3 regions of the Desulfosporosinus meridiei DSM 13257 genome follow, and region 3 is predicted to be linked to each of the others. Evidence: riboswitches for the same ligand, from Rfam matches in the RefSeq annotation. Region 3 holds a riboswitch; each other region holds the start of a gene.
The links. A riboswitch is a leader RNA that binds a small molecule or an ion and turns the genes downstream of it on or off. The one in region 3 is predicted to bind cobalamin.

Region 1: linked by a shared signal. The riboswitch ahead of DESMER_RS02805 (DUF4430 domain-containing protein) and the one ahead of nrdD (anaerobic ribonucleoside-triphosphate reductase) in region 3 are both predicted to bind cobalamin.
Region 2: linked by a shared signal. The riboswitch ahead of DESMER_RS02845 (hypothetical protein) and the one ahead of nrdD (anaerobic ribonucleoside-triphosphate reductase) in region 3 are both predicted to bind cobalamin.

Annotation. Positions count from the first base shown of each region.
Region 1 covers NC_018515.1:597,092-607,837, reverse strand. The annotation lists gene DESMER_RS02815 (outer membrane protein assembly factor BamB family protein) at 1-3,853, opposite strand, end outside; gene DESMER_RS02810 (hypothetical protein) at 3,999-4,802, opposite strand; gene DESMER_RS02805 (DUF4430 domain-containing protein) at 4,862-5,668, opposite strand; cobalamin riboswitch at 5,861-6,039, opposite strand; cobalamin riboswitch at 6,233-6,412, opposite strand; gene DESMER_RS02800 (5-methyltetrahydropteroyltriglutamate--homocysteine S-methyltransferase) at 6,993-8,132, opposite strand; gene DESMER_RS02795 (LysR family transcriptional regulator) at 8,238-9,161, opposite strand; gene DESMER_RS02790 (AraC family transcriptional regulator) at 9,495-10,373, opposite strand; gene DESMER_RS02785 (class I SAM-dependent methyltransferase) at 10,683-10,746, opposite strand, start outside.
Region 2 covers NC_018515.1:617,213-627,958, forward strand. The annotation lists gene DESMER_RS02830 (cell wall-binding repeat-containing protein) at 1-121, shown strand, start outside; gene DESMER_RS02835 (DUF4430 domain-containing protein) at 206-1,042, shown strand; gene DESMER_RS02840 (ECF transporter S component) at 1,117-1,842, shown strand; cobalamin riboswitch at 2,058-2,238, shown strand; gene DESMER_RS02845 (hypothetical protein) at 2,432-2,851, shown strand; gene DESMER_RS02850 (sugar phosphate isomerase/epimerase family protein) at 2,897-3,712, opposite strand; gene DESMER_RS02855 (hypothetical protein) at 3,995-4,177, shown strand; gene DESMER_RS02860 (iron ABC transporter substrate-binding protein) at 4,360-5,484, shown strand; gene DESMER_RS02865 (FecCD family ABC transporter permease) at 5,511-6,593, shown strand; gene DESMER_RS02870 (ABC transporter ATP-binding protein) at 6,590-7,342, shown strand; gene DESMER_RS02875 (energy-coupling factor ABC transporter permease) at 8,447-9,499, shown strand; gene cbiQ (cobalt ECF transporter T component CbiQ) at 9,588-10,397, shown strand; gene DESMER_RS02885 (energy-coupling factor ABC transporter ATP-binding protein) at 10,394-10,746, shown strand, end outside.
Region 3 covers NC_018515.1:492,695-500,694, reverse strand. The annotation lists gene DESMER_RS02320 (anaerobic ribonucleoside-triphosphate reductase activating protein) at 444-1,127, opposite strand; gene nrdD (anaerobic ribonucleoside-triphosphate reductase) at 1,165-1,323, opposite strand; cobalamin riboswitch at 1,439-1,624, opposite strand; gene DESMER_RS02315 (metal ABC transporter permease) at 1,740-2,597, opposite strand; gene DESMER_RS02310 (metal ABC transporter ATP-binding protein) at 2,581-3,396, opposite strand; gene DESMER_RS02305 (metal ABC transporter substrate-binding protein) at 3,393-4,322, opposite strand; gene DESMER_RS02300 (Fur family transcriptional regulator) at 4,566-5,027, shown strand; gene DESMER_RS02295 (CooT family nickel-binding protein) at 5,207-5,407, shown strand; gene tsaA (tRNA (N6-threonylcarbamoyladenosine(37)-N6)-methyltransferase TrmO) at 5,423-5,986, shown strand; gene DESMER_RS02285 (manganese catalase family protein) at 6,220-7,023, opposite strand; gene DESMER_RS24885 (helix-turn-helix domain-containing protein) at 7,442-7,519, opposite strand; gene DESMER_RS02280 (helix-turn-helix transcriptional regulator) at 7,522-7,746, opposite strand.

The sequences.
Region 1 (10,746 bases), 110 kb from region 3:
CACCGATCTCGTAAACCTCCGCTCCCAGGCTGTAGAAGACCTTATCTCCGACAGCAGCCAGGCCGCTGACCTCCCCGCCGGCGGCAAAGGGCTGACTCCGGAGCAGGCTGCCTTTCCCTTTGTCCAGCTCATAGATCCGTCCGCTTTGGGCGAGGGCCAGAACCCTGTCTTCGGTCAAAACCAGCCGGGTCACCGGGTCGCTGCCCGGGGCCGTGAAGCCCCACAGAGTCTGGCCGCTCGTTCCCTCCACAGCCACAACCGCCGTGGTATTGGAGGCATAAAGAAAGACGTTGCCCTCTTCGTCCACTTGAGGAGCACTGAGGGTGATTCCATAATAACTGCCGGGATCGGCCGTCCATAAAAGCGCTCCGTCACTCTGACGCACGGCCTGGAGCTGGTTCTGGCTGACGGAAAAGATCTCCCCGTTACGACCCGCCGCCAACTGAGCCACTTTTTTGCCGTAGGAGCCGCCGATGGGAATCTGCCAGAGAATCTCATAGGGGGCGGGCAGAACCTCCAGCTTCACCCTACAGTAAATCTCCGGATTGCTGATCAGACTGGCTTTCAGGGTAAGGGTGCCCAGGGCCGTGCCCGTCAGGTTGGCGTTGTAGCGGATATTCATATCGCCGCTGCCACCCTGGTAATTGAGCATGGCCACGTTTCCCGTTTCATCCCCGTCCTTGATCAGCTCCCAATTAATTAATTCCTTGGGCACAAAGAAGCCGCTTTGGTCCGCCACAAAGACCCGGATGGGCCGGAAGGCCTCCCCCTGGACTTCGGACAAGGTTTCCCCCACCGGCTCATAATCGCTCACTGTCCGGCCGGTGTAGACATTTTCGTCAAAGACAAAAACCATACTTGCGGGAACAGCTTGGGGGAGCACCGTGACCTCAATGGTCTGGCTGAGGGCAGGGTCCGTGCTGTCCTTGACCTTAACCGTTATAGCGGTAGTGACTGGCTCCTGATCCGCTCCCCGCTGGGCGGCGGTGATCAACCCGTCGCTGCTCACCGAGGCTACCTGGGAATCGGCACTGGACCACTCCAGAGTCACACCGGGGAGACTGACCCCTTCCCCGTCCAGGACCTGGGTCTGTATCCGCCCGGTCTCCCCGGAATAGAGGGTCAGCTGGGACTGACCGCTCACCAGCCGAACAGGAACGGCTCCCGTTACATCGTAAAGCCGTGCCCTCTCCAGAGCATAGTAAGTCGACGCGTCCGCGACGGCTCTGTACAAGGTACCGTCTTCCGACAACTTAAACATACTGTAACCATAGGTAGGAAAGGCCGGGTTAGCCTCGGCATAATAGGCTACCACTGTTCCGTCGGAATCATAGATTCCTTTAGTAGTGTAGATCAGCCCATCCGCTCCCAGCTGAGGATCAGGTCCAGTCTGGGGATAAAGAACATAGAGGGAATAATCAATGGCGTAGCTTTTGGCTTTAAGCTCTCCCGTGTCCAGCTCCAGCTCCGCCAGTCTGCCGTCACTGGAGACCAGCAGGCCATCGGGGAGGATCAGGGGAGGGAAGACCATTACATCATGGCAGGAGCTGTTCCGCCAGACTAAACCGACAGGCCAGTCCCCGTCCGGGGGACTGAGGCAGTAGATCTGATCGGCACTGTCCGTCAGGTAGACCCGACCCCCTTCGTCTACGGAAACCTGAGTCTTGAAAGAAGCGGCCGCAGGGGCTTTGTATTCCCAAAGGAGCTCGCCGCTCAAGCCCTTTAGCACGGAAAGGGTATCGCCATGGACCAGATAAACCTGATTGTCCAAATCTATCGTAGGAGCGGAATAAGAATAGAGCATGCCATTGGTCGTATTGACAATGGGCTCTACCACGGGAAAGCTCCAGGTCCACTGGCCGCCGGACAAATCCAGGCTGTAGAGGGCATTGTTCCGGCAGCTTAGATAGACCTGCCCCTGGGGCCCCAGGCCCGGCATACCCATAATCGGGGAGGGCAGGTCCACCTGGCGGACTACGGAGCCGGTGTCCGGGTCGAGAGCCAGGAGGCTTTTCTCCCGGACAGCCAGCACATACTCCTGCCCCTCCTGTTCGGCTATCACAGCCGGGAACATTTGGGTGAGAGTAGGGGAGGTGAAGCCCTCTTTAGGCTTTCCCTCGGGGTCAAGGGCCAGAAGGTATTGAGTGGTCTTACCATCACCATCCTGACTAACGTCATAGATGTTAGTTAAAACAGTATAGCTGGAACCGTCCGCTGTCACTGCCGGCTTGCCATAACCCTGATAAGGCGTTGGCACAGAATAGGTCCAAAGAGGGGCCAGCTTTTGATCATACTTGGCCTGGACTTCCACATACCAGTCCTTGGAGACAGCAGGCATTCCCCGGAGGGCGGCCGTCAGCTTTACCTTGCCCAGGTCCTGACCCGTCAGCTCTTTGGTGACGGTTATTTTGCTGACCAGACCTTGGGCGTTGGTTGACGGAGTATACTGCTCAGTCCCGTCCGCAGGAACAGCCTGAGGATTCTCCGACTGCCAGTCCAGGCGGAATTCCGTTTCCGGGGGCACAGGGTTGGGAATGCTGATGGTTGCCGTCAGCGTGAGTTTCTGACCGACTTTCAGAGAAGCCGGCCTGGCATTGGACCCGCTGGGTGAAAGAGCAAGGCTGATGGGGTTGCCTGTTTTAAAAAACCAGGCGTTGGGATTAGAAGAAACCGTTCCCGTAATAGCCGGGGACTGCTTGCCGCTTCCGGCGATAGGAACCGCTCCCGCCCCAGCCTCAAACCGGTAGGTTTTGTTGAAGGCCAGGGTGACAGAGCCGGGCTCGGCCTCACTCCAAAGAGTTTTACTTAAATTGACGGACAGTTTGTTGGGATTATCCCGGTCCCAGGCGACAGGGAGGGAGCTGCTAATCAGGGAACCGGTGCTCAGATAAAGGGCAAAGGCTCCGACCGTTTCCTCGCCGTCAATGGGCCGATTATAGGTAAGGCTTACTTCCCGGGGATTGTAGCCCGGGTAAACGTTGTTCTGGTTGTTGGCGGGCATCCGGGCGACAATCACCGGCTCAGGGTCGAGGCTGTCTCCCACTGTAACCGCCAGACTGCCTCTGACTTCCGGATTCTCTTGCAAAGCGGCGGTGATATAGACAATGCCGGCCAGCTTGCCGGTGACTGCCCCGCTGCTGCCCACGGCAGCAATCTCCGGCACCTGACTGGTCCAGACCAGAGCCGAGGAGGTGGTTACTTCATGGCCTGCCTGATCGTGAACTATCAAGGGCAAGGTGCCGCCCAACTGCACCTGATTGTGCTCGTCCGGCGAAGAGAGGATAAGCTCTTGTCCGCCAAGACTCTCCAAAGTCACTTGAGCCTGGGGAGTCTCTTGCGTTAAGGGCTCCCGAAAGGCGGGGTTTTCTTCATTTCCTTGGTTCTCGGTATTCTCCTGAATAAGTTCGGGGGCCTCCGACTTTAACCCAGGGATTTCTTCCTCCGGCAACACTCGCAGAACAGCCTGCTGGGTCTCCCCTTCCCAGAGGGCGGAAACGGTGATCTCCAGTTCACTCTCTCCGGGATTTTCCGGGACGACAAAACTGAGCTGGGCACTGTCCTCCTCTAAGGACTGCTCCTCTCCGGATTCTAAAGCATAGTACCATTGAATCCCCCCGTTGGCCGGGTTTTCCGCTGTACCAAAATAGGCCTTCAGGACAAGGGTTTCCCCGCTTTGATAAGCTTCCCGGCTGGGCTCTACTGTTAAGACTCGGCCGGCATTCTGACTTGTCAGAGAAGCCTCCGCCTCCCCTGCTTCCGAACCGGAAGGGGCCGCGGCTGCCGGCAGGCAGACGGAGCCGATTATTAAAAGAAGGACTAAGAACAAATTCAGCCCTTTGTGGGCAAACTTCATGTTATCTCCCCCAGTTAATTGGTAATTTTAACCAAAATTACTTTTTATAGATAATTTTTTAAACGCCTAAATCAGGAAGGGGTATTCCCTTCCTGACTTGAGCGGCAGAATTATATTAAAATTTCAGAGGGCAAAAGAGCTTAACTTACCAGCCTTTGTATTCCCAAACTACGGTATCACCGGATGTCAGCTCATAAACAGAGGCGGCATAGGCGGGAACGTCCGTTGTGCTGTTGGAGTGTACCACATGGTACTGCCAGCCGTCCGTGCCGGAGGCAAAGTCGCTGCCGATGCCGTAGACATAGCTGCCGCCGCTGAAGACGGTGAGGTTATTTTCCGCCCAGTCAGGGTCGGAATAGTTAGTGTTTCCAGCCATGGCTAAAGCGTGGAGAGCAGAGGAATTCTTCTGCAGGGTTTTGCTGTCATCCGTGAGCCAGCTCAGGTCGGCAAGGTACACGGTTTGATTGGTAGCCGTAAAGTCATTTGCCGTACCCGGGGCATCTACGACAACAGAAATGCCGGATATGCTGGGCGTCGCAGAACCGTCTGTTTCCACTACCACGTAGGCGCTGATTTCCATGCTGTCATAGTGAGCCGTGACATAGGCCCGGCCTTCGTCCAGCAGTTTGATTTTAACGGTATCCGTGTCGTCAATAGTGGCGACCTCCGTTGTCCCGTCGAGGAACTTAACCACGGAAGAGTCTGAGGTGGTCCACTCGATGTTTTCCGGATCGGCGATTTCTTCCGTCATCCAGGTGGTGCCGTCTAAACCGACAACCTGGATATTGGATACTTCGTCGTCCACTTCGCCTAAAATGGTAAAGTGATCGGAATTGGCCAAGGTCAGCATATCCGTAGCCGCCGCAGCCGGCGCCGGAGCGACAAAGAAGGTCAGCCCCAGGGCCATACTCATTACTAAACCGAGAATTTTTTGTTTGGTTTTAAACACACTTTTTCCCCCTTTAAATTAATTTGTTTTCTGCCCTCTGAAATTTCCGCCTCAGTGAATTAATGCAGCCATTTATACTCCCAGACTACGGTATCGCCGGATTGCAGCTCATAACGGGAGGCCGGATAATCGGGAACATCCATTGAACTGTTGGAGTGTACCACATAGTACTGCCAGCCTTCCACACCGGAATCGAAGTCGGAGCCGATGCCGTAGACATAGCCGCCGCCGTTAAAAAGGGTGAGGTTATTTTCCGCCCAGTCGGGGTCGGAATAATGAGTGTTTCCAGCCATGGCTAAAGCGTGCAGGGCCGAGCAATTTTTCTGCAGGGTATTGTATTGATCGGCCAGCCAAGCCAGGTCCGTAAGGTACACGGTTTGGTTGGTGACAGAAAGGTCATTTGCCGTGCCGGGGGCATCCACTTGAACGGAAATACCGGATATGCTGGGCGTCGCGGCACTGTCCGACTCCACTACCACGTAGGCGCTGATTTCCATGGCGTCGTAGTGAACCGTGATATAGGCCCGGCCTTCGTCCAGCAATTTGATTTTGACGGTATCTGTGTCGTCGATGGTGGCGACTTCCGTTGTCCCGTCCAGGAACTTAACCACGGAAGAGTCTGAGGTGGTCCACTGAATGTTTTCCGGATCGGCGATTTCTTCCGTCATCCCGGTAGTGCCGTCTAAGCCGACGACCTGGATGTTCGTGACTTCGTCATCGATCTCACCTAAGATGTTAAAATGCTCGGAATCGGCAAAGGTTAGAGTATCCATAGCTGCCTCAGCCGGTGCCGGAGCGACAAAGAAGGTCAGGCCCAAGGTTAAAGTCATTGCTAAACCAAGAAACTTTTGTTTGATTTTTAACATGGCTATCCCCCTTCGAATTAATTTGTTTTCTTCCCTCTGAAATTTCCGCCTCAATAAAAAAGAACCGATGTTTTCGGTTCTGGGATAATGTGACCACACTGTAAAGATGACGATAAAAATAGGTAGCCTAAAGCCTGCTCCTAGTTCTTGTCATCCACAGCTAAGTTGATCCACTTGCTTCCCCCCGAAAGACTTATGATCCTGATCAGGGCAGGTCTCCTGACTCGAAGTCATCCTCCTCCCTTGCCTTCCCGGGCTTACCCAGTGGATTCTTATAAGGGATTCGTCCTTCATACAGTAGCGGGGCTGTTCCGGCTTCGCACCGGATTCCTTATTAATGCTTTTCAGCAACCCTAATCAGCTATTCAGTTTTTAGAGCTTGTCCCTTGCTTAATTTGTTATTCGCCTCACCTCAATCTTATAGCGCCAGAAGACACTGCAAACCGTACTTTCTGAGCACAAAAAAAGAGCCGATTCTTTCGGCCCTTCGCAAACATGACACGCTAAAGTAAGATGTCCGCATCTATTACTCTAATTTACCACACTTACCTTCCCCCGAAAGAGTTGTGACTTTTGAACATGGCAGGTCTCCTGACTCGAAATCATCCTCCTCCCTTGCCTTCCCGGGCTTACCCAGTGGATTCTTATAAGGGATTCGTCATTCATACAGTAGCGGGGCTGTCCTGGATTTTCACCAGTGTTCCCATTTTGATGCTTTAAGCAACCATATTCAACATATTAAGTTGAGTTAAATTTTCGACTCTTGATTATCACCTACATTATACCAATTAACAGCTTGAGTCAACAGAATATTTTGACTAAATAGAGAGAATCCCGTCGTTATAAAACTGTCGATTCCTGACGCAGCTGCACCCGCTTCTGCCCGCGGCAAACAAACTTGCCCAGGAATCCGAAGCCATTGATAGTAAAACCGAAATAAAAAAGCTTTTTACCACATTGAAGCGTAAAAAGCTTAACCATTTTTAGGTACTACAGTAATCCCAAAAACAAAGGTCAAAACACCTCCTATCATCCCTAGGTTATCGGATCGTTGGCTTAAGTAGGTCTCCTAGCTCAAGATCATCATCTGCTTACGTCTTCCAGAAAATAAAACCAGTGCCATAAGTGACGCTGGTTTGGATTGCAAGCGGCAGGTCAGCTAGAAACAGCTTCATTATTATATAGAAGGAAACTATGTAATTATACGATTAGTACCTCTGACCGTTTTAAAAAAGCCGCCACACCCAGTGACGGCTTTTTAGATTACATAGTACGAAGCTTCAGCCCTTGTTGCTGCAACTGATGTCTGTATACTCTACCCCTCTTACTTCCAAACTTCCTCGGCAATTTCCTTAACCAAGATAAGTTTCGCCCATTGCTCCTCTTCGCTCAGAATATTACCTTCCTCAGTGGAGGCAAAGCCGCACTGGGGACTTAAGCACAGACGGTCGGCGGGAATATACCGGGCCGCTTCCTGAATGCGGGCAATGATCTGCTCCTTATCCTCCAGTTGTCCGGTTTTTGAGGAGACCAGCCCCAGAACCACCTGCTTATCACCGGAAACTTCTTTTAGCGGGGCAAAATCGCCGGCCCGCTCCGTATCATATTCCAGATAATAAGCGGAGACCTGTTCCAGGCCAAGCAGGGTTGGAGCTACGGGATCATAGCCGCCGGAAGTCGCCCAGGTGGAATGGTAGTTGCCGCGGCAGACATGGGTGGTTACTGTCAGATCCGCCGGCAGATCCCTAAGGGCCTCATTATTCAGCCGGAGGTAAAGATTTTGAAGTTCCTGAACATCATACCCTTCCCCCACCATGGTTGACCAGAAGGTTTTATCACAGAGCATGCCCCAGGTGCAGTCATCCAGTTGGATATTCCGGCAGCCCAGTTCATAAAAGGCCAGAATGGCCTGGCGATAGGCGGTGGAAATATCCTTATAGAGTTCATTCCGGTCCGGATAACATTTCCCTATTTCCTGTTCATTTTCTCCCCGCACAAGTTCCGCAAAAAACTGGGCGGGAGCGGGGATGGTTTGGCGGGCAATGACTTCATCCCCGGCGAGCTGCTTTAAAAAGCTGTAATGAGCCAAAAAAGGATGGTTGGAAAAACGAATCTTCCCGGATATCCGTGCCGAATCTGCTCGGGTTTCTTCTCCGTGAAAGAAATAACCATGCTGCATCATCACATGCTCCACACCGTCAAAGCCCCAAAAGAAATCCAGATGCCAATAGCTGCGGCGGAATTCTCCGTCTGTCACAGCCTTTAAGCCTATTTCTTTTTGCTTAGCCACAAGCTTGCGGATTTCCTCATCTTCCACTCGGGTGAGCTCCTCAGCGGTAATGGCTCCAGCTGCTAATTGTTCTCTCGCCTCTTTGATGGCCTGGGGGCGCAGAAAACTTCCCACCATATCAAAACGGAAAGGCGCCCTTGTCTTCTTAGTGGTGTTTGCAAAGGTACTACTCATGTTTCATTCTCCTTACTATTCTAAAAGTTGTTTTCAGTTTAGCATGGAGAAAGACCTATAGGGTAACACTTAAAACTTATAGTGATCTATAGTTTGAATCTATAGTTATTCCTGCAACTGAAGCCCGTATTCCTCAAGCACAGACCTTAACTCCTGCAAATAGGCACTGGCCTGATTGCTGAGCCGGATCTGATGGTTAGCAATCCAGCCCACTTGAATAGATTCATCAACCTGGAGCGGCACCGCTGTAATATTGTCGCCATTTAAATCTGCGCTGACAATTCCGGTAGATATGGTATAGCCATTCAGGCCAATTAAAAGATTGAACAAGGTTGCCCGGTCGCTGACATGAATACTTTTTTTATGAAAGACTGTACTTAAAATCTCTTCCGAATAATAAAAGGAGTTAAATTCCCCTTGTTCAAAAGACAAGCAGGGGTAGTCTTCCAGATCAGCCAAGGTTACGGCTTTTCTCCCGGCAAGGGGATTTTGGGTGCTGATAAAAATATGGGGTTGGGCTGTGAAAAGGGGATGAAAATCCAGGCGGTTTTCCCGCAGCAGCTTGTCAAGAACCTTGCGGTTAAAGGAGTTTCGATATAAGATTCCAATTTCGCTGCGCAGATTTTTGACATCCTCAATTATTTCATGGGTTCGGGTTTCCCGCAGAGTAAATTCATATTCATCCGCACCGCTGTTCTTGATGAGATTGACAAAGGCATTGACGGCAAAGGCATAATGCTGGGTAGAGATGGAGCAAAGCTGACGGGAAGGTTTTTTATTCAAGTAACGCTGTTCCAGCAGTCCCGCCTGCTCCACCACCTGCCGGGCATAGCCAAGAAACTCGGCACCATCCACGGATAAAGTAATTCCTTTGGAAGTACGGATAAAAAGCTCAACACCGATTTCTGCTTCCAGTTCTTTGACGGCACTGGACAAACTCGGCTGGGTAATATACAGCCTTTTTGCCGCCTCGTTAATAGAGCCGCAGTTAACAACTTCAATCATATACTTTAATTGCTGGAGAGTCATTTTTGTATCCTGCCTTTGTTATGAAAAATTTCTGCATTTCTCCTTCACGTAGCAGGTCAAATTCGCCGACGTCGGCGAATTTGACCTAGTTCCTTCAAGGGCCTGCCGATTTCCATGGCAGAGGTATGCATGAATTCAGAAAGTCTCTTATTTAACTTTATTAGTCTCAGCCAAGATGTCAAGGGGGGTAGGTTCCATGCTGAAGTCGTAGATTTTGATTCCCACCTTTTTAATTCCTTTACTTACAGCATACGCCAGCGGGTTTCGGATGGTGAAGGCTTGGCTGGCAACCAATCCTTTGCCAACACGAATCTGTGCCTCGAAGCAACTAATTTATTTTTTCTTGATGGGGATATAAATATCGGCTACAGCCTGATTGGAATCCATGCCCCCGTTTCTATTTGTATAGAACTCAAAGGCATACTTTGTTTGATCAAAACTATAGTCACTTTTTTCAAACCACTCTTCGAAAACATATCTCAATGTCCTTTGGATTACCTCGGCAAAAGCTTGCTTATCGTTGGCCAAATCAGCAGGATCAGTGGTAAATACGGCATACTCCGCACTCGGAACTTCCACAGTCACCATACCCTGGGGGACAAAATCAAAATTATCCACCACCGGCCCGAAGAAGTAGGAAAGATCACCGTCTTTCTCTTCAGGATGAAACCACATGCCGATCTGATCGGCTCCACCTCCAGCCAGTTTGTCGTAATCCTCATAACTTACTGAGGAAAAATCGGAACCTAACCAATAAGCTCCCAATTTAATGAGCTCTGCCTTATTCCCTTCTCTCGGTGCTATGGAATAGCCTACTGCCTTAAACCCGTCTTTTTGGGCTATGGTTACCTGCATGTCTTTTTCCCCTTTCTTGTTACCTTTTATCCTCTGGCCCTTGGACCTGCGGTATGTGCTTGCGCTCATGCCAAATTCCCGGCGAAAGGCTTTGGAAAATCCGGAGGGCGTCTCAAAGCCTAAGGCCAAAGCAATATTGGTGATCTGTTCCCCATTGTCAAGCGCTTCCAGCGCTTTTTGCAAACGCCTTTTGCGTAAGTATTCACCTACAGGCATATCATTGCAAACTCGGAAAACGTGGCAAAAGTGGTAAAATGAATACCCCAGCAACTCAGCCAGCCGGCGTGGCGAGATGTCCTCACAGATATGAGCCTCGATGTAGTTGAGGCATCGTTCCATATCCGTTTTGTAGTTCATGCTTTTACCACCTCACAGCTACATTATAGCAAAGCAACCTTTGATTGACTTTTCCATCCTTGCGGAGTTTTGCTGATATACAAAACTTGGCTTGCGCCCAAAGACACTGTCTTTGCACGAATTAACCTCCTTGCAGTCCTCGGACACAGGCGGAAGCCTTAGTTGCAGTTATGCTGCTGAAAGTATGCAACGCAAGTTATACTTTCTGATCAGTATTTAAAAAGACCCACAGTAAAAACCATGGGTCTTTTCTTTTCCAGGAACTATTTCTTTGGATTTGCAGGCTGCAAGGATTATTGCGAAGAGGGTTTATTTTTCTCCACCGACTAAAAACAGAGGGGTAGACCTATACACAACCTTGTCGTCCTCATTC
Region 2 (10,746 bases), 130 kb from region 3:
ACAGCTTCTTCGAAGTGCTGACAATCTCATCAAGGAGACCTATGTTTTAGGCGGTGCAGCCGTTGTATCAGATAATACCCTGCAGACTTTGAAACAGATACTGCCAAGCGGCACACCATGATAGCTTTAGCAAATTTGGTAAGCGAGCCCGAAGACAATGTCCTTCGCAGGAATTAGCTTTATCGTACAAAAGGAGGGAGTAAATGTGAGAAAACCTAAGTCAGTTGTACTTATCCTGGTTATACTCATGTCTCTTTTATTAACCGGATGTGGAGCTAAGACACCCACTGGGGATCTGCCGGCAGGGGCGAACACTGCAGGGGTTGCAGATTCAGGCCGAGAGACAGGTGAACTTAAACCTAGCGAGGAAAACGCAGATCAACAAGAACCTAGCAGCCAAGTTCCTGAGAATGCTCAGAATTCACAGGGGGCCAGCCCTTCCCAGAGTCAGCCACCGCAGCCCGACACAACTAATCAGGAAAGTAAGCCAACAATAGCTATCAGCTCAACCAGCCCCAACGGCTCAAGTTCAGGTACAAATGGATTAGCTGCTGTTCCGGCTCCTGCTCCGGCGGCCCCTGATTTAAACGTGAATCCTATCCCTCCTAGTCCCGATCCTAACCTCAATCCCAACCCCAAAAACATAGTAACCTTCTCAATTAATTGCCAAACTGCCGTTGATAAGGGACTTCATCAGGATAAAAAATATCAGGAGGTTGTGCCTGCTGATGGGATTATTCTGGCCCCCACTGTGGTGGAGTTCAAAGAAGGGGAAGTAGTATTTGATGTTTTGAAGCAGGTAGTACGCCAACATAAGATTCACATGGAGTATGAAGGGTCGAAAGGAACCCCCTATATCCAAGGAATCAATAATTTGTATGAGTTTGACGGAGGGCCCCTGAGCGGCTGGATGTATTGTGTCAACAAAGTATATCCTAATTATGGCTGCGGAGAATATAAGCTCAAACCGGGGGATATAATTGAGTGGAACTATACCTGTGATTTAGGCAAAGACTTAGGCCAAACTTGGCTGGGAGAGTAAAACGGAGCAACGGAACCAGACTCTCCCTTGGAGAAGGAAGAGTCTGGTGCTGGCAAAAGACAGGATGTGAAACAATGTTAAACCAGGTCGAGCCTAAGAACAAGGGCAGTCGAATCATCCACATACTCCGCTGGGCCATAATGTTTACAGTACCCTGCGCCTTAATTCTTTCGACGTTGCAGGGGGATAAGAACTATGGCTTATTAAGCGTGATCCTGATCATCTTGGCTATGGCTCCCTTTTTTCTAAGCTTTGAGAGACGCAGACCGGAAGCCAGGGAGTTGGTGGTTATTGCTGTGATGGCAGGGATTGCGGCTTTGGGCCGGGTAGCTTTCGCTCCCATTCCTCATTTTAAACCTACCTCAGCTGTTGTGATCATTACCGCCCTGACCTTTGGTCCGGAAGCCGGGTTTTTAACCGGTGCCGTAGCAGCTATTACCTCCAATTTGTTTTTCGGGCAAGGGCCCTGGACGCCCTGGCAGATGTTTTGCTGGGGTATGATCGGCTTAGTGGCCGGTATGCTGAGAAATGCCGGCTGGCTGAAAAGCAGGTTGAGTTTAGCAGTCTTTGGTTTTGCCACTGGCTTTGGCTTTGGCTGGGTCATGAATATATGGTATATCGTCGGTTTTATCAAGCCCATTACCTATCAGGCTATCATAGCAGCCTATATCTCCAGCTTTTGGTTTGACTTTACCCACGCTCTTTCGACCCTGATCTTTCTGGTGATCTTGGCGAAGCCTTGGATCAAAAAGCTGGAACGAATTAAGATCAAGTTTGGCTTGATGAATAATGAACAATGAATAATCAAGAATCAACAACGAACTTACTCAATCCACTGACAAAAAAATTTGCAAGATTTTTTTCGGGAGCAGGAATTTTAGAATCTACGTAGAAATGTAGGAATATTGAAAAAATTTAATCCGTGATTCGGACAGTATTTCCAAAACATTCCCAGAACACGATGATGACTTCTGGATTAGAAACTTAAATTTGTCTATTCGTCAAATACTCTCGAAAAACTAAATATGTAACGAGTGTACTTTTATAAAGAAAGTATTGACAGGGAAGTCAGTTAAGCTGACGCGGTCCCGCCACTGTAGTAGTGAGCGGCCTTATACAATGTCACTGGGCAACCGGGAAGACATAGGGCTGCAATGAACTTAAGCCAGGAGACCTGCTCGTTACAGATTACACAGGAACCTACGGAAGATAGGGGAGGTGCCGTTTACGCCGGAAAATCAGTGACATTATCCGGCTAGTGGAGTAACCATATCCCTTTACAGGTAGCTGTAGAGGGATTTTGCTTTTTTATGGTTTTCAAGTTACTCTAAGCGCAAATTTCTTGACCTCTAGTAGGGGACATTCATACCGATGGGAGGAGGATTATCTATGATTACGGCCACAGTGCATAGCTTAGAAGGAGCTGTCTCTAGACTGGGATTAGACCCCCTCATGGTGAATCGCTTTATGGAGGAGTGGCTACAAACTGCGCGAGAGGTCTCCTTTGAGGAAGCTAATGAGGTAGCTTGTATATTAAATAAAATGAAAAGATCCATCAAATATTATCTGGCGCCAGACCCTACCAGAGAAGGTTACCAAGTCGTGCTTATCGTGAGGAAGAATCGAGTGGTTACGATACTTACTCAGTTAACCAATTCTTTCTACGGGGTGCCGGAAGCCCAGACGGTGAATGGGACACGCATGATTAAGACTTTGGGGGGAGAAATGTACGAAGACAAAGGGAATTGGGTCAGACAACTCAGACAAAAGCACGAAAAAGTTCATTTCCGGAAAAAGCTGCGACCTTAGGAGCCAAGCAATTACTTCCTGATCAAATCATCAGTAGCTGCAACTCTATTTAGGCAAGCTTTCCCGCTCTAATAAACTGTGGAGAGTTTTTAATCTTTGCAGAGCTTTTTTAAGAAATAACTGGGGTGGGCTTTCCCGCTCCTCCGCCGTCGGATAGGCCTCCAAAGTTAAGCATCCCCGATAAGCGGTTGGAAAGTGCCGGGCTACTTGGGCCCAATCAATAATACCCTCTTCAGGCAGCCAATGCCGATCCTCCAGACCGTCATTATCCGACAGATGAGTTGTGACAAGTCGTCGGCCAAAATTCTTAAGAAGATGGAAGTCCGGTTTATCCGTTAGAAAGTAATGAGAGCTATCAAAACAAAAGCCCAAAGAGCCGGATGGAATTTTAGAAAGCAAATAGGGGACATTATCATTGCGGCGGGTGTTTTCGATAGCGATGGTCACCCCCAGGTTCTCAGCAACCCTTACGAGTTCAAACATGCTTTCGGCACCAAAATCGTTGGGCTTTGGCGTGATCTGGCCCTCCGTCAAATGCATTACCAGCATGGGAATTTCGTAGTCTGCGCAATCCTCCAGCCAGCGGATATGTCTTTGGATAAATCCCGAGCGCAGGGATTTGTTCTCTGACCACATTTCGCTGGATTCATTATAAGGTACATGCAGGTTTTCTAAGATAAGCCCCATATCTTTGACCAACTCAGGCATGCTCTCCTTCTTCATCGGCCAGGGGATGTCCTCATCCTCCCACCAGATAGAGGTAGCCTCAAATCCGGCTTCCTTAATTAATCTAAGTCGTTCCGGAAAAGGAAGTACGTAACCGAACCAGGAAAAAATACCCAGAGGATAGGAAGTTGTCATCTAAGTGCCCCCCTTTAAAAAAGTAACTCTCAACTACTCAAGTCACCAGACCCCGTATAGAAAATAATCTCCACTTGTGCTTCATAGGTTATAGATTTCAATATTCTCTAAACAGGTTAAGGAATCCTTGCAACTTTGTTGAGAAGGCAGGAATTTCTTGATTTCTATAGAACTAATAATATTGTGAATATATGACCATGGAGGTCTGACTTCAAAGGAAGTCACCTTTATGGTCTTATTTTTTTGCAGTAAGAGTATTTTATTACATTAGGAGGGCGATAAATGAGTCACTTAGATAAGCTTCTGGAGATAGAAAAGCGGCGGAAAGTACTACAGAATGCCCGAGAGGAAATCTTAGGGAAACTTATATCAGAAAGGGAACAGCGCTCTCAGTGGCTTATTAAGCTTATAGATATTGATGACGAGCTCGAAGAATTATCCAGACAAAGCAAAGCACTTACCTGAGATGTTCTTAGACATTTTCATAAGAAAATTATTTATTTGTCAAAAAATGAAAAGGAATTTTTGGCTTAATGTAGAAACAATAAACAAAATATTTTTAAAATAAGACCATGGAGGTCTGGCTTCCCTAGGAAGTCAGCTTCGTGGTCTTATTTTTTATGAAACTAAAGGAGAGGATGCATTTAATGAGAAAACTGACGGTACAATTCTTGCTTCTAATGATGTCCTTATTACTTTTAACGGGATGTGGAGGAACTGAAAGTAAGCAGGAAGGGGGCACAGTTCCCACAACAGCCCAGGTTCAAAAACAAAAGATTACGGATCTAGTCGGCAGGGAAGTTGAGTTTTCGGTTCCGGCGCAAAGGGTCGTGGCCATCGGGCCGGGGGCATTACGGTTAGTGACTTATATCGAAGGAGCAGCCATGATGGTTGGGATCGAAGAGGTTGAGAAGAAATCAAACCCGGGAAGATCCTACATGATGGCTTATCCTGACTTAAAGAAGCTGCCCAGTATTGGTCAGGGAGGACCGGATACTGCACCCAACGAGGAAAGTTTGGTTAGTGTCAAGCCGGACGTGATTTTTGTCTGTACTCTTGTCGATAAAGAAAAGGCTGATCAATTGCAAGCCAAAACAGGTATTCCCGTAGTCGCTTTAAGCTATGGGGACTTAGCGACCTTTGGTGATAATCTATATCGTTCTCTTAATTTAATCGGTTCGATCATAGGCCGGGAGAAGCGGGCCCAAGAGGTGGTTGCTTATCTTAAACAAAATGAAAATGATTTGGGAGAACGGACGAAAGGTCTTGCCGAAGGGGACAGAGCAAAAGTTTATGTAGGTGCTGTGAGCATGAAAGGAGCACGTGGGATTGAAAGCACTCAAGCACAATACCCGCCATTTAAGTACATTGGGGCAAAAAATGTTGCTGATGAAACAGGCAAAAACGGAACCGTTATGATCGATAAGGAAAAACTCATCAGCTGGAATCCGGATTTTCTGTTTCTTGATGCCGGGGGGTATGCCCTGGTTACAGAAGACTATCAGAAAAACCCTGCTTTCTACCAGTCCTTGCAGGCCATGAAAAATGACCGGGTATATAATTTGATTCCCTTTAACAACTATAACCCTAATATCGACACGGCATTTGCCGACGCCTATTACGCAGGAAAAGTAATCTTTCCGGAACAGTTTAAAGACATCGATCCGATTAAGAAAAGTGATGAAATTTATCAGTTCCTGCTGGGCAAGCCCCTGTATGCAGAAATGGCCAAAGATTTAGGCGGATTTAAAAAGCTGGAACTGGGAAAGTGATTAGAGTAACTTAGAGGTGATTAGAGTTGGTTCATAATGAAAGTGTACTGGATAGCGGGACTACAAACCATTATTTGAACTATACTTGGAAGAAAAAATTAATCTTCTTGAGTCTGGCGGCTATGACAGGAGTCCTCGCTCTCTATGCCATCAGCGCCGGCTCAGCAGAGCTCTCCCCCTGGCAAGTCTTATTAACCTTACTCGGTCAAACAGAGGGGCAGTCTCAAATTATTATCTGGTCAATCCGCCTGCCTCGTGTGCTGTCAGCCATGGTCGCCGGCATAGGTTTGGCAACTGCTGGTTCTGTGATGCAAACAATCCTCAGAAATCCCTTAGCATCTCCCAGTACTCTGGGCATTGCACAAGGCGCAGCCTTTGGGGCGGCTCTGGCCATCATAGGTCTGGGAGCAGGCAGTACTCCAAGTACCGGCGGTGGAGCCCTGCTCATAAATAACCCCTATATTGTCACGATTTCTGCCTTTATAGCAGCAATGCTCACGACATTGATTATTCTGTTTTTGGCTCAATATAAGGGAGTGTCACCAGAATCAATGGTCTTGGCCGGAGTTGCCCTGGGATCTCTTTTTTCGGCGGCCACCATGCTCCTGCAGTATTTTACTAATGATGTCAATGTGGCCGCGGTGGTTTTTTGGACCTTCGGGGATATCGGGCGGGCCGCCTGGGGAGAGTTAGGGATTATGACCTGTGTGGTCTGCGGATCCTTAATCTTTTTCCTCTTTAACCGCTGGAATTACAATGCCTTGGACAGTGGGGCAGAGACTGCCAAGGGTCTAGGCGTCAACGTAGAGAAAACGAGACAGTGGGGGATGTTCTTTGCCTCTTTGATTACAGCTACCGTCGTGTCCTTTTTAGGAATTATCGCCTTCATAGGTCTCGTGGCTCCCCACCTGGTGAAGCGCTTGATTGGCGGAGATAATCGCTTTCTGATACCGGCCTCTGGAATTATGGGGGCCTTGTTGCTGCTGGCAGCAGATACTTTGGCCAGAAGGATCATCGCCCCTGTGGTTTTGCCTGTAGGGGCAGTAACTTCTTTTCTCGGCGCACCCCTTTTCCTTTATCTGCTGGTGAGGGGGGCTAAACTGCGATGATCTTAGCTGTTAACGGGGTAGAATTTAGCTACAGCTCCCGCATAATCCTGGATAAGGTGGGCTTTTCTGTGCAAAAAGGGGAGTTTCTCTCCATTTTAGGGAACAATGGTGCAGGCAAATCCACCCTGCTCAAGACTTTGAACAGAATTTTACTGCCCCAAAAAGGCAGTATCTTATTGGACAACCAAGAGGTGTCTAAGCTGAGTCGCTTGGCTATAGCGCTAAAGATGGCCTACGTCTCCCAGCACTACGAGAGCAATCGGCAAACTGTCTTTGATGCAGTCTTATTAGGCCGCAAGCCTCATATAAAGTGGGAGGCCGCAGCCTCAGATTTGGCTTTGGTCCAAGGGGTATTGGCCAAAACCGGACTGGAAGAGTATGCTCTTCGCTACTTAGATGAACTGAGCGGAGGGGAACTGCAGAAGGTGATTATTGCCAGGGCCTTGGCTCAAGAACCTGAGGTACTGTTATTAGATGAGCCTACCAGCAACTTGGATTTAAGGAATCAAATCGAAGTGTTGAGAACCATTCAAACTGCCGCTAAGGAAAAAAATATTGCGGTAGTTGCTGTAATGCACGATTTAAATCTGGCTTTACGCTTCTCAGATAAGTTTCTGTTATTGCAGAACACCCAGGTCTTTGCCGCCGGAGGCCCGGAAGTGATGACGGCAGCAAATATCTCTCAGGCTTATGGAGTTCCGGTAAGTGTGGAGCGGGTACAGAATCAGATGGTCGTGATTCCAACTTAAGGTACATATCAGATCGTCTTCTGAAGTTATAAAGAAAAATTTCGAGCTGCAAAGATAAAAAGGTTGACTCCTCAAAAATAAGGAGTCAACTTTTATATTAAAAAGGAGGGTTTCAGTTCCGTCAGACCCAGTAACATTGTGACGGTCAGATCAAAATATTCTTAAGTCTGAATAGCGATATTCCCGATGAAGAGGAACTTTTTAAGCTTTGCAGGTGGATATATATGCACGTAAGATGCAGGCAGAAAAATTATGGAAGGTAGACTTAAGGTCATCTTAAATTAGTTAGTATCTATTAGACACCTCCTTGTAAATGAAAAAAACCCTGGAAGATATAACCAGACTTAGCGTCTAGTCAAGACCTCCATGGTCATTACATTTAGGATTTATAACTATAGTCATTATATTCTACATAAATAGGATTATTCCTTCTAGAAAGAAAAGAAATTTTTGAATTTTATAATAAGCAGCAAATTGTAAAGAAAAAAATTATATTGACAATTATACATTATAAACAAAACCATCCAAAATATAGATAATATGACGGATCATAAAGATCCTGCCAAATCCATGAAGGTCTGGAAACCATGGAGGTTTGACTTGAGAAAGTCGACTCTGTGGTTTTTTTGTTTAACAGAAAGCCTAACTGGGATTCTGACAGAGGGGTGATAGTTGGAAAAAATTGATTAAGCAGTTTATTGAGTCTCATAAAAACGTCAGCAACAAGCAGGATTCCGGTATTATAATGAAGTTTACTTCTATAAATAATAATCGAAGAGAGATATTCTTTAGCCTAGGCCAATAGGTCGGCCTATTCTGGTTCAGAAAATCAGCGTAGAATTTAATTTCTAAAATCTCGAGTATCTTGGCAGGAGAATTAAGCAGGATTGTAGAATAGTCAGTAAAACTTATATTGCTAAGCAAGACCATGAAGGTGTTTGCAGAAACCATGGAGGTTTGACTCATTAGGGTCAACTTTGTGGTTTTTTTGTTTATTTGAGGGAGGGTGAGAGCGAAAATTATCTCAAAATATTAAACTATTTAAAAATATTTACTCGACGGACAAAGAATATGATATGATTTAGAATAATTGGAGGGGATATTATGCATATGGCAGATGCTTTGATTTCACCGGTTGTGGGTGGAGCCATGTGGGCAGCAACTGCAGGAGTTGCCGCCTATTCCATTAAGAAAGTACAAACCGAGATGGACGAAAAAAAGATTCCTTTAATGGGGGTCATGGGAGCTTTTATTTTTGCTTCTCAGATGATTAATTTCACCATCCCGGCAACCGGCTCCAGCGGTCATATTGGAGGAGGACTTATTCTAGCAATCTTATTAGGACCTTATGCCGGTTTTCTGACTATAGCCTCGGTGCTGGCCATACAAGCCTTGTTTTTTGCCGATGGAGGCTTGCTGGCCTATGGGTGTAATGTGTTCAATATGGGCTTTTTCTCATGTTTTATAGCTTACCCTCTAATTTATAAAGTCTTAATGAAAAAGGAGTATTCCACAACGCGCATATTTTTGGCCTCGGTTCTAACGGCAGTTATCGGTCTGCAGTTGGGGGCCTTCGGAGTTGTTTTAGAAACCCTCTTTTCGGGAAAAACTGAGCTGCCTTTTGGAACCTTTGTTTTATTAATGCAGCCAATTCATTTGGCAATTGGTGTGGTAGAGGGTCTTGTCACGGCGGCTATCGTAACCTATATTTGGAACGCCCGGCCGGAAATTATTGAAAAGGCTTCCTCAGGAGAAGCTATCGGGAATATCTCTATTAAAAAGGTTGTTGCTGGTTTGGTAGCGGCTGCTGTGGTTACAGGAGCAGGATTATCCTGGTTCGCTTCTTCTAACCCGGATGGTCTAGAATGGGCTATGATTAAGACAGCGGGAACAGCCGAGCTGGAAGCAACCGATGGTCTTCATCAGCAATTGTCGGACTTACAGTCTAAAACAGCATTTCTGCCGGATTATTCTTTTAAGGCTAGTGAAGATGAGCCTGAACCAAGTGGGGGAGAAGGGGAAGAAGCTTGGCCTGCTGTTAGCGGAGGAACCAGCACTTCCGGCTTAGTAGGCGGAAGTCTGACCTTGATTTTAGCTGCTCTTATTGGTGGAGGCATTAGTTTAATGAAACGTAGAAGGTATAGAATAAACTCATAAAAGTCTCCTCAACACTTAAGCAAGTTAAGGCACACCTACGTAGAGAAGTAGTTGTCTTGGAATTGAAGATTAGGATAGGATAGTTGATATGGCAAACATCGCAGATTCAATCTACAACATGCGCTTGCTTGATGATCTGGCTCGGCAGGAAACCGTGATCCACAAGCTGCATCCTTTAATAAAATTATTAACCACAGTTAGTTATTTAACTGTGGTTGTCTCCTTTGGCCGATATGAGGTTGCCGGCTTGCTGCCCTTGTTCTTTTATCCGGTGATGGTTTTGGCTTTAGCTGAACTACCGGTTAGGCCTATTTTGTTAAGGATCTTGCTGGTCTCTCCCTTTATTATAGGTATAGGAATACTTAACCCCGTCTTTGACCAGCAGACCTTTGAGTTGGCTGGAAGAGAGTTTTCCAGGGGATGGGTTACTTTTCTTTCTATTTTGTTAAAAAGTGGTCTAACCGTAACAGCTGCTTTGCTGCTCATTGCCACTACGGGAATGGATCGACTTGCCGGGGCCTTAAGAATTCTGAAAGTACCTCGTATATTTGTACTCCAACTTCTTTTAACCTATCGCTATATCTCCGTGCTGATGGAGGAGGTGGCTCGCACCTTAAGAGCCTACTCACTGCGGGCACCGAAACAAAAAGGTGTACATAGAAGTGCTTGGGGTTCCCTGGCCGGTCAGCTGCTTTTGCGCACCTTTGACAGAGCACAGCGTATTTACGAAGCCATGTGTTTAAGAGGGTTTGCCGGGGAGTACCATAGTGGGGAAATTAATAAAATTTGTGGCTGGGATTGGGCTTATTTAGGGGGATGGGTTGGGTTCTTTGTACTGGCGAGAATTTATAATATCCCCCTGTTAATAGGTTCATTGCTAACAGGAGTGATTAGATGAGTCATCATAAACTTGAGGTCAAAAATCTCCATTTCAATTATCCTGATGGACATAATGCCGTTAAGGGAATGTCTTTCAGCATTCATCACGGAGAGTCTGTGGGAATCATAGGAGCCAATGGGGCAGGAAAATCGACACTTTTAATGTTGCTTATGGGGGTTCTCTTTCCAAGTCAGGGCGAGGTTTGTGTGGGAGATGTTCAGGTTACCAAAAAGACCTTGCCAATGATTCGGCAAAGGCTGGGAATGGTCTTTCAGGATCCGGATGACCAGCTGTTTATGAACACCGTCTACGATGACGTTGCTTTTGGGCCTCGGAACTATAAGCTTAATGAAAAGGAAGTTGAGAA
Region 3 (8,000 bases):
TTTGGCTGTTCGGAGGTTATTTTATTCTTTTGCGAGCTTTCCACGAAGCTTTCAAAACCTTCCTGCATCTTACGTGCGACAATGATAACTCATACTCGCCAAGGAAAGTTAGATCCTTCTGGAATATATATCTACTTCAGCCTCAATGATTTTGTGATCTGACCGTCACAATTTTGTTGGGGCTGATATTCTTTTCCATAGCCTGCAGAAAAGGAGATAAGGCAACTCAAAACTATGGCCTGTTATAGCATAAGACTATACAGGCCATTTCTATTTCCTTCATTAAATTGAACACTCGAAAAAATGGAAAGAACTATATTCTCCATGTTCAAAGGATAGGCAGGGATAAACAGGAAAATCCTTTAAGCTAACCTTCTTTCATAGCAAGGGGATTATCGACGCAGATGAAACATACGGTATAGCTTTGAACAGTCCTTCAACTTTCAGCTAACTCCAAAACCTCGCAGGGCTAAGGCAAAGCTCTTGTTATTGTACATAATCAAATTTCTTAAATCTTGTTTTTTCTTAGTTGCTTTTTGAAAACCAGTGTCCTTACAGTTCTGAACTATATAATTTGAAGTGATCTCAAAATCCAAGATAATACAGGGTATATCATCAGCATCAAGATTAGGGCAAAATGTGGTTCTAAACTCATGCGCAAGCCCGCTATTTTTAATAATTTCCACACTTTCTCGAATTGGCCATAGCTCCAACCCACTCACCCCTGTAATTGCTTCATATTTGTTAAGAGGAGCCTTCAAGTCCATGGCAATAAAGTCCAGCAACTCCTCGCTAATCAAAGTTCTCAAAATATCCGGATTTGTTCCGTTGGTATCTAGCTTTACAAGGAGCTTCATGGCCTTTAATTCTTCGATAAAAACCTTAAGATTACTTTGCAGAGTCGGCTCGCCTCCGCTAATAACCACTCCATCAATCAGCCCTTTTCTTCTGGAAAGCCACTGAAAAATCTCTTCAGGAAAGATACCCCTGAAATCCTCCTTAGCTTCTATAAGATCGGCATTGTGGCAATAACTACAGCTTAGATTACAACCCTGGGTAAAAACTACAGATGCTATCTTGCCGGGAAAGTCAACAAATGATGTCTTCATAAATCCTGCAATCTTCATCAAACCGCCTCCGCAATTTACGAATTTTTTCCTCAGGTTATATTCTTCCTTCTTGCCCAAATTGTAGTTTTTTGCCGCTAAGATATCCTGTCACTATCGACCAAACTTCAGCTTTAGCCCCACATTCAGGACAATTAAAATGATCCCTGCTGATGTAACCGTGTCTGCCATCTCTTTTAATAATTTGCTCAATCATCTTTTTAACCCTCCCCCAGTAAATCTAAAAAGCCTCTTGCCGCTGAGCGGCAAGAGGCTGCGTATATTCCCAAATACACATTTACTACTGGAACCCCCCTATCGCTCGTAGAGTTATTGGTTCGTCAACAAAGGCAGGTCTTCTGACTTTGGATCATCAATGCTTCACGCCTTCCCGAAATAAACCCAGTGGCCTCGTGTGAAACATCTTCCCATTACAGTGGCGGGACCGTGCAGGATTTTAACCTGCTTCCCTTTTAAGCTGTACTTACAGTACTAGCACCTTTATCTTCCATTATTCAATTACTATTATGTTATAGTACATCAGCCCAATGTGTCAATAATAATTTGGAGAAGCCTGCCTGAGCCAAGTGATCATTTTCATTATCTATTGGTGCCTTCGACAATGGCAGAGGTCTAACCCAGCCTTAATTTCAAACCAAAGGTAAGAGCAAAAAATCCTGATGTAATCAGAACGATGGTCGCTCCCGTAGCTGTTCCCCAGAAGTAAGATAGGATTAACCCAGAGAGTCCGGAAACAAGGGCAATCAGCACGGAATAGATATGATACTGTCTAATATTTTTAGCAATATTTCTGGATGAGGCCGCCGGAATAACTAGGAGGGAGCTTATAATCAGAATTCCTACCCACTGGATAGAAATAGTTACGATAACCGCCATCATAACAGCAAATAAGTACTCGTACTGTTTAACCTTAATTCCCCTGCTGCGGGCTAAGGATGGATTCATACTCGCTAGGAGAAGCTTATTAAATATAAGAACCCACAATAAGATAACCAGTACAAAAACGATTCCAAGCAGCAATAAATCCGCGGGGCTGATACTCAAGAAATCCCCGATCAGATAGCCTGAATATTTATTGAACCCCCCATTACGAGTAAGGATCACTAGGCCCAGGGCAACAGCCGAAGATGAAAAAACTCCGATAATGGTGTCGGTAGAAGCTGTATTGGCTTCTTTAACCACAAGGATAGCAACAGTTATCAGCACTGAAAAGACCATCATTGACCAAATAGGTTTTATATTCAAGAGAGGAAAGGCATTGCCCAGGATCACCCCAATGGCAATCCCTGTTAAGGCAGAATGCCCCAAGGAATCTGAGAAAAAGGCCATCTTATTGTTAACGATCATAGTTCCCAATAAGCCAAAGATGGGAGTTACCAATAAAACACCCAGCAGGGCATTCTTCATGAATCCATACTGCATCCAGTCAAAAGGAAGTAATAAATCTACTAAGCTATACCAGAAGTGCATTAGCCACCCAATCCTTCTCCACCCTTTGGAAACGATTTGACCAATCTAAACCAAAGGTTTGAATTACTTTTTCATTAGTAAAGACTTCCTGGGGAGTCCCACAGCATTCTATGGTCCTATTATTGACGAAGGCCACACGATTCGCATATTCGGCTACCAAATTCAGATCATGGGACACTAGAATGATGGATAAATCATAATTCTTTCTTAGTGTCGAAACAGTTTGATAGAATAATTCTAAGCCCTTTTGATCAATCCCAGACACTGGTTCATCCAGCAGCAAGAGATGAGGAACAGGATCAAGGGCCAGGGCTAATAAGACTCTTTGCAGCTCGCCGCCTGATAGCTCTCCCAGACGTTTGTTGATAAGGTGCTCTCCATGAGTTAGAGCTAAGCTTTCTCTGACACGTTCACGAATCTTTTTAGGATAAGTAAACCAGATAGGGAGATTCGTATGGGCAGCGGCAAACAAATCAAGCACGCTGGTGGGGGACGTAGAATCTAAATCCAGCTTTTGGGGAACATAGCCCATAGAGGGCTTTGTGGTTCCGTTGTTGGCATCAAGAAATTGAAGTTCTCCCGTATGAGAAATTTCTCCTAAGATAGCTTTCAAGAGAGTACTTTTCCCTGCACCATTAGGACCTATGACAGCGGTTAAATCTCCACAATGAATGTGGAGATTTACGTTCTTCAGTATTTCTATTCCGCTGCGCTTAACCCCGAAATTATTTATTTTTGTACAGCATAAACTTGATTCGCAAATTTTGCAATCGGAATTCACACAGATTGGATGTTTCATTTCAGCGCCTCTTGTAATGTAATAAGATTTGTTTCCATAAGATTAATATAAGCATCGGCTTCCATTGGCCCGGTTACGATGGGATCAAGAGTATAAACTTTAGCACCGGTCTCATTGGCAATAGCTTCGGCGGCTTTAGGATCATATTGCGGTTCAGCAAATAAGGCCTTTATTTCTAAACCCTTAATTTGCTCAATGGTTTCACTCAATTCTTTGGCACTCGGCGCCGAACCCGGCTCTCGTTCAATTACTCCAACAGTCTTCAAGTTGAACTCTTTGGCAAAATAAGGGAAGGCCTCGTGAAAGGTAACAATATTTCGTTGCTTTACTCCATCCAGTGCTTGATGCATTTTAGTTCTTAATGCTTCAAGCTTCCCGACATAAGCTTTAGTATTTTCCTGATATTTTGCAGCATTACTAGAATCCAGGGCGGCTAATTGATTCCCGATAGTTTGAACCTGGGTTATGGCATCCGTAACACTTAGCCAAACATGGGGATTCGCCCCTTCATCCCCTTCACCTTCGATTAAGGAAATCCCCTCGCTAGCTTCAATGATTTTCAGATCCGGAAGTTGACTTGTTATTTTATCCATAAAGGACTCCATTCCTGCTCCATTGATGACTAAGATTTGGGCACCTTCTAAATTTCTCATATCGTCAGGGGTTATGGCATAATCATGCAAGCATCCCGTGGTAGGTTTTGTTAAACTTACTACATTTACATTAGGGATATCCTTAGCCACATTTAACGTAAATACATACATTGGGTAGAATGACGCAGCTATGGTTATAGCTTTTTCGTTCTTAGTATCTGTGGTTTGACTGACAGTAGGCTTAGCTTCGTTATTTGACCCACACCCACTTAACACTAAAACCAGCATACTTAACAAGACCATCCATAGAAACATCGGCTTCTTCACACACATAAAAAATACCCCTTCCACTACTTGCAACTGCCTTGCATTTGCATTTCTTAAAATAAATTATACTCTATTATCTATAATTGTAAACCATTATTTTACTTCTTAATCGCGGTGAATGGCAGTAATAAACCAATTTATCGGCGAATATCTCAATATGAACCCCCGCCAAACAATTAATCGAGTAAATATTGCTAAAATATTAAAAAGGATTAAAATGAACATAATAAAGCAATTGAAGAATAAGGAATGATCTTGTTGGACGAAAACTCAAAATATAAGGAATTACTTAATCGGGAGGGTATTAAAAGCACACGCCATAGAAATGCTATCCTTGAACTCCTGGAAGAATCCGAATTTCCTTTGACTGCAGAACAACTATTTATAACTTTACGGGATAAGACAGCCTCCATTGATCTATCAACAGTCTACAGGACCCTTGATACCTTTGCCTCAAAGAACTTAATTATTAAATCCAACCGAGCAGATGATGGTAAAGCTCTCTATGAACTCAATCACAATGAGCATAAACATCATCTTTTATGCGTGGGCTGCCACAAATTAATTTCTATTGATGACTGTCCCATAGGAGAACTAATGAAAACCTTGAAGAATAAGATAGATTTTGATATTACCGGACATAAACTAGAGATTTACGGCTATTGTCATGATTGTAAAAAATATAACCACACCCTCTCTTCTGACACATGAGGCCGTATAATAAATTGAATTGTTTTTAGATTGAGCCATTGGGCAGTTTTTTGCAGGATATAATTTTTGGGTGTCGAATAGATAGATTAGCTTAAGTTTCAGAGACAAACTAATTAATTTAGAGTAAGCTAAACCCTTGATTGTTTATTTAATACTTTAAAAATAAAGGAGTAACGATAATGTGTGAAGCTAATGCCTATCTTAAAGAAGGCGAAACTGAAGTGATGTTCATGGAGTCAGTCGATGTCATTGAACCTTACGAAAACGGCTTAAAGCTTATCGACATCTTTGGAATGCAAAAATTTATTCAAGCCAAAATAAAAGATATGACCCTGCTTAACCACCGGATTGTTTTAGAGAAAATCGATAATCCACTATAGAGAGGAGAGTCGAATATGACCGTTACATTCCAATCCATTGGTACAATTCACACACCATATTTCGCACTAAATGCTCCTCAACAGCCTATACCCAATGCTCCCGGTGATTTCTGGATTACATTAAATCCAGACTATACTCGCGCTCTTGAGACCTTACAAACCTTTAACTATATCTATGTGCTCTATCACTTTAATGAAGTAACTCCACCCATCGAAATGCTTACCCGACCCCCTTGGGCCCCAGAAATTGAAATTGGACTTTTTGCCAGCCGTTCTGCGAAAAGGCCCAACCCTTTGGGTTTAAGTATTGTTAAGCTAAAAGAAATACACGGCAACGAGCTAATAATTTCCGGAATTGATGCCTATGACGGAACTCCCGTGCTTGATATCAAGCCTTATATCGGCTTCTTAGACAGCAAAGAGGATGCTAATAATGGTTGGCTTGATGCTCTTCCTGATAGAAAACATACTATGGCTCATGCTCTGGGCCTTGCCCATAGCCATAGCCACAATCATGACCATCATCATGAACAGGAACCCCTTAGTCATACAAAAAACCCCCATAGTCATAACGACTAGGTTCATCAAACTTATTAAATGTCGCACTTATTAAACTAATCCTCAGTCTAGGGGCATTGAATTTTTTTATCTCAACATTCCATGTTGACTGTTAGTAAAACGAGTTTATTAAAGCATAACCTTAGTCCAGATTAAATTAATAGGAAGCGAACCAGCAGAAAAGCGAGAGGCTAAATGGCATTTTATTGCACATTTAGCCTCTTTGACTATCAAAAGTCTATTTGGGGACATATTTAATGTTTTGGATTAGGCTGTGGTTGAGAGTATTGTGGGTTATTCCGCGTATTGTCATTATACCCAGGCTGAACTTCCCTAGCTCCCGCTTGTTGAGGGTCTTTACCATACTGAGCAGGTCCACCATATTTCTCATTAGGGTTTTCTTCATAAGAAAACTCATTACCTTGGTTCCAAGGCCCTCTGCTGTCCCCTTGACCTGTTGACATATTCATGTATTTCTTTGAGAAATCGGAATCCCGGAAGTCTTTATTTACTCCAGTTCCTTTTATGGTCTCCAGGGCTTGCATGAAGGAAAAATTATGGGATTCCTCACGACTTAATAGGAATCGAATCATATCTTTCACACCGGCATCATCGGTTTGCTGAAGAAGACGCTCATAAACTAACTTAGCTCTGAGTTCCGCTCCGGCATTGGAAGAAAGATCTGTATAGAGATCCCCGGTGGAATTTACAAAGTTTGCCGTCCAAGGTACTCCGGCAGAGTTTACCAGAAGGGGGCCGCCTCCAAGTAAGGCCATATGATTTGCCGAAAAGTCTTTAGGAATATTGTCGACGGGGCCAATCAGCATCGCCAGGCACTCACCCACCATCTCTAGATGGCTTAATTCTTCTGCAGCAATGTCTTGGAGCAAATCTCGTATCTTTGGATCATTACACCCTAAACTCTGGGAAAAATACTGCATGGCTGCTTTTAGTTCACCATTGCCGCCACCAAATTGTTCAAGTAATAATACGGCAAACCGAGGATCCGGTTTATCCACATGTACGGTATATTCCATATCTTTGACATGTTTAAACACCTATAAAACCTCCTTTGTAATATGTTTATCAATAGTTGCGCAAAGTGGCTTGTGGTGCGCATTCCAAGACTTTTAACCCATTGTTAGGATGTAACATATTCAACGATAATATACTTGTTTGAAAAATATTAATCGAGAGGTCTGTCATTGAACTAAATATACAGATAACCAAAAAGGAGAGCAAATGAGCTCTCCTTTCGTATATCTTAAAAGGGTTCCTGCACAACATTCTAAAAATTCCATATTATGTTATATCATAAAAGGGGAGCTGTTCATATGCTACTTGACTTACTTTCCTATGATCCATCAATTATTGCTTCGAGAGATCGACCACGTTATTACCCTTCCACGTATTTCTATACATTTTATCCTTTTAGATGGTATCGATAAATTTACTATACAAAGCGCCGGCTAATTACTAATTACCGGCGTCTTTTTTATGCTCCAACAGCTCCTCTACTCCCACATTAAGGTAGGTACAGAGTTTATCTAGGATATCTATTCGTTATTAACTAGGTCATTAATTGAGACACCTAGTCCTGCAGCCAATTGTACAAGCTCACTTATACGAGGAATCCTTGATCCAGCCTCTATGCTGATAAGGTGTTTCAAGTTGACCCCAACATTAGAGGCTAAATCTTCTCTGGTTAAATTACATTTATTTCTGTAGTGGACTATCCGCCTACAGACGGTTTCATTAATTATGATCAAATAATAATTCACCTTCTCACACGCTCTTATATTGGCTTTTTCTGCAATGCTTAGTCTTTATCCTCTATACAGATCAAAAATAGGAAAAAGGTCCTATCTTTTAAAAAAAGCCCCCACCGTTCCCGGTGAAGACCAAGTATAGAGAAGGGATTTCTGTCGAGGTGTATATTCCTGCCCACCTTTGTTAACCATAATGCCAACAGATGCTAATCATGTTTTGGGAGGCTTCTACATATAATGAAACTTAATCTCCCCTATCTATATTA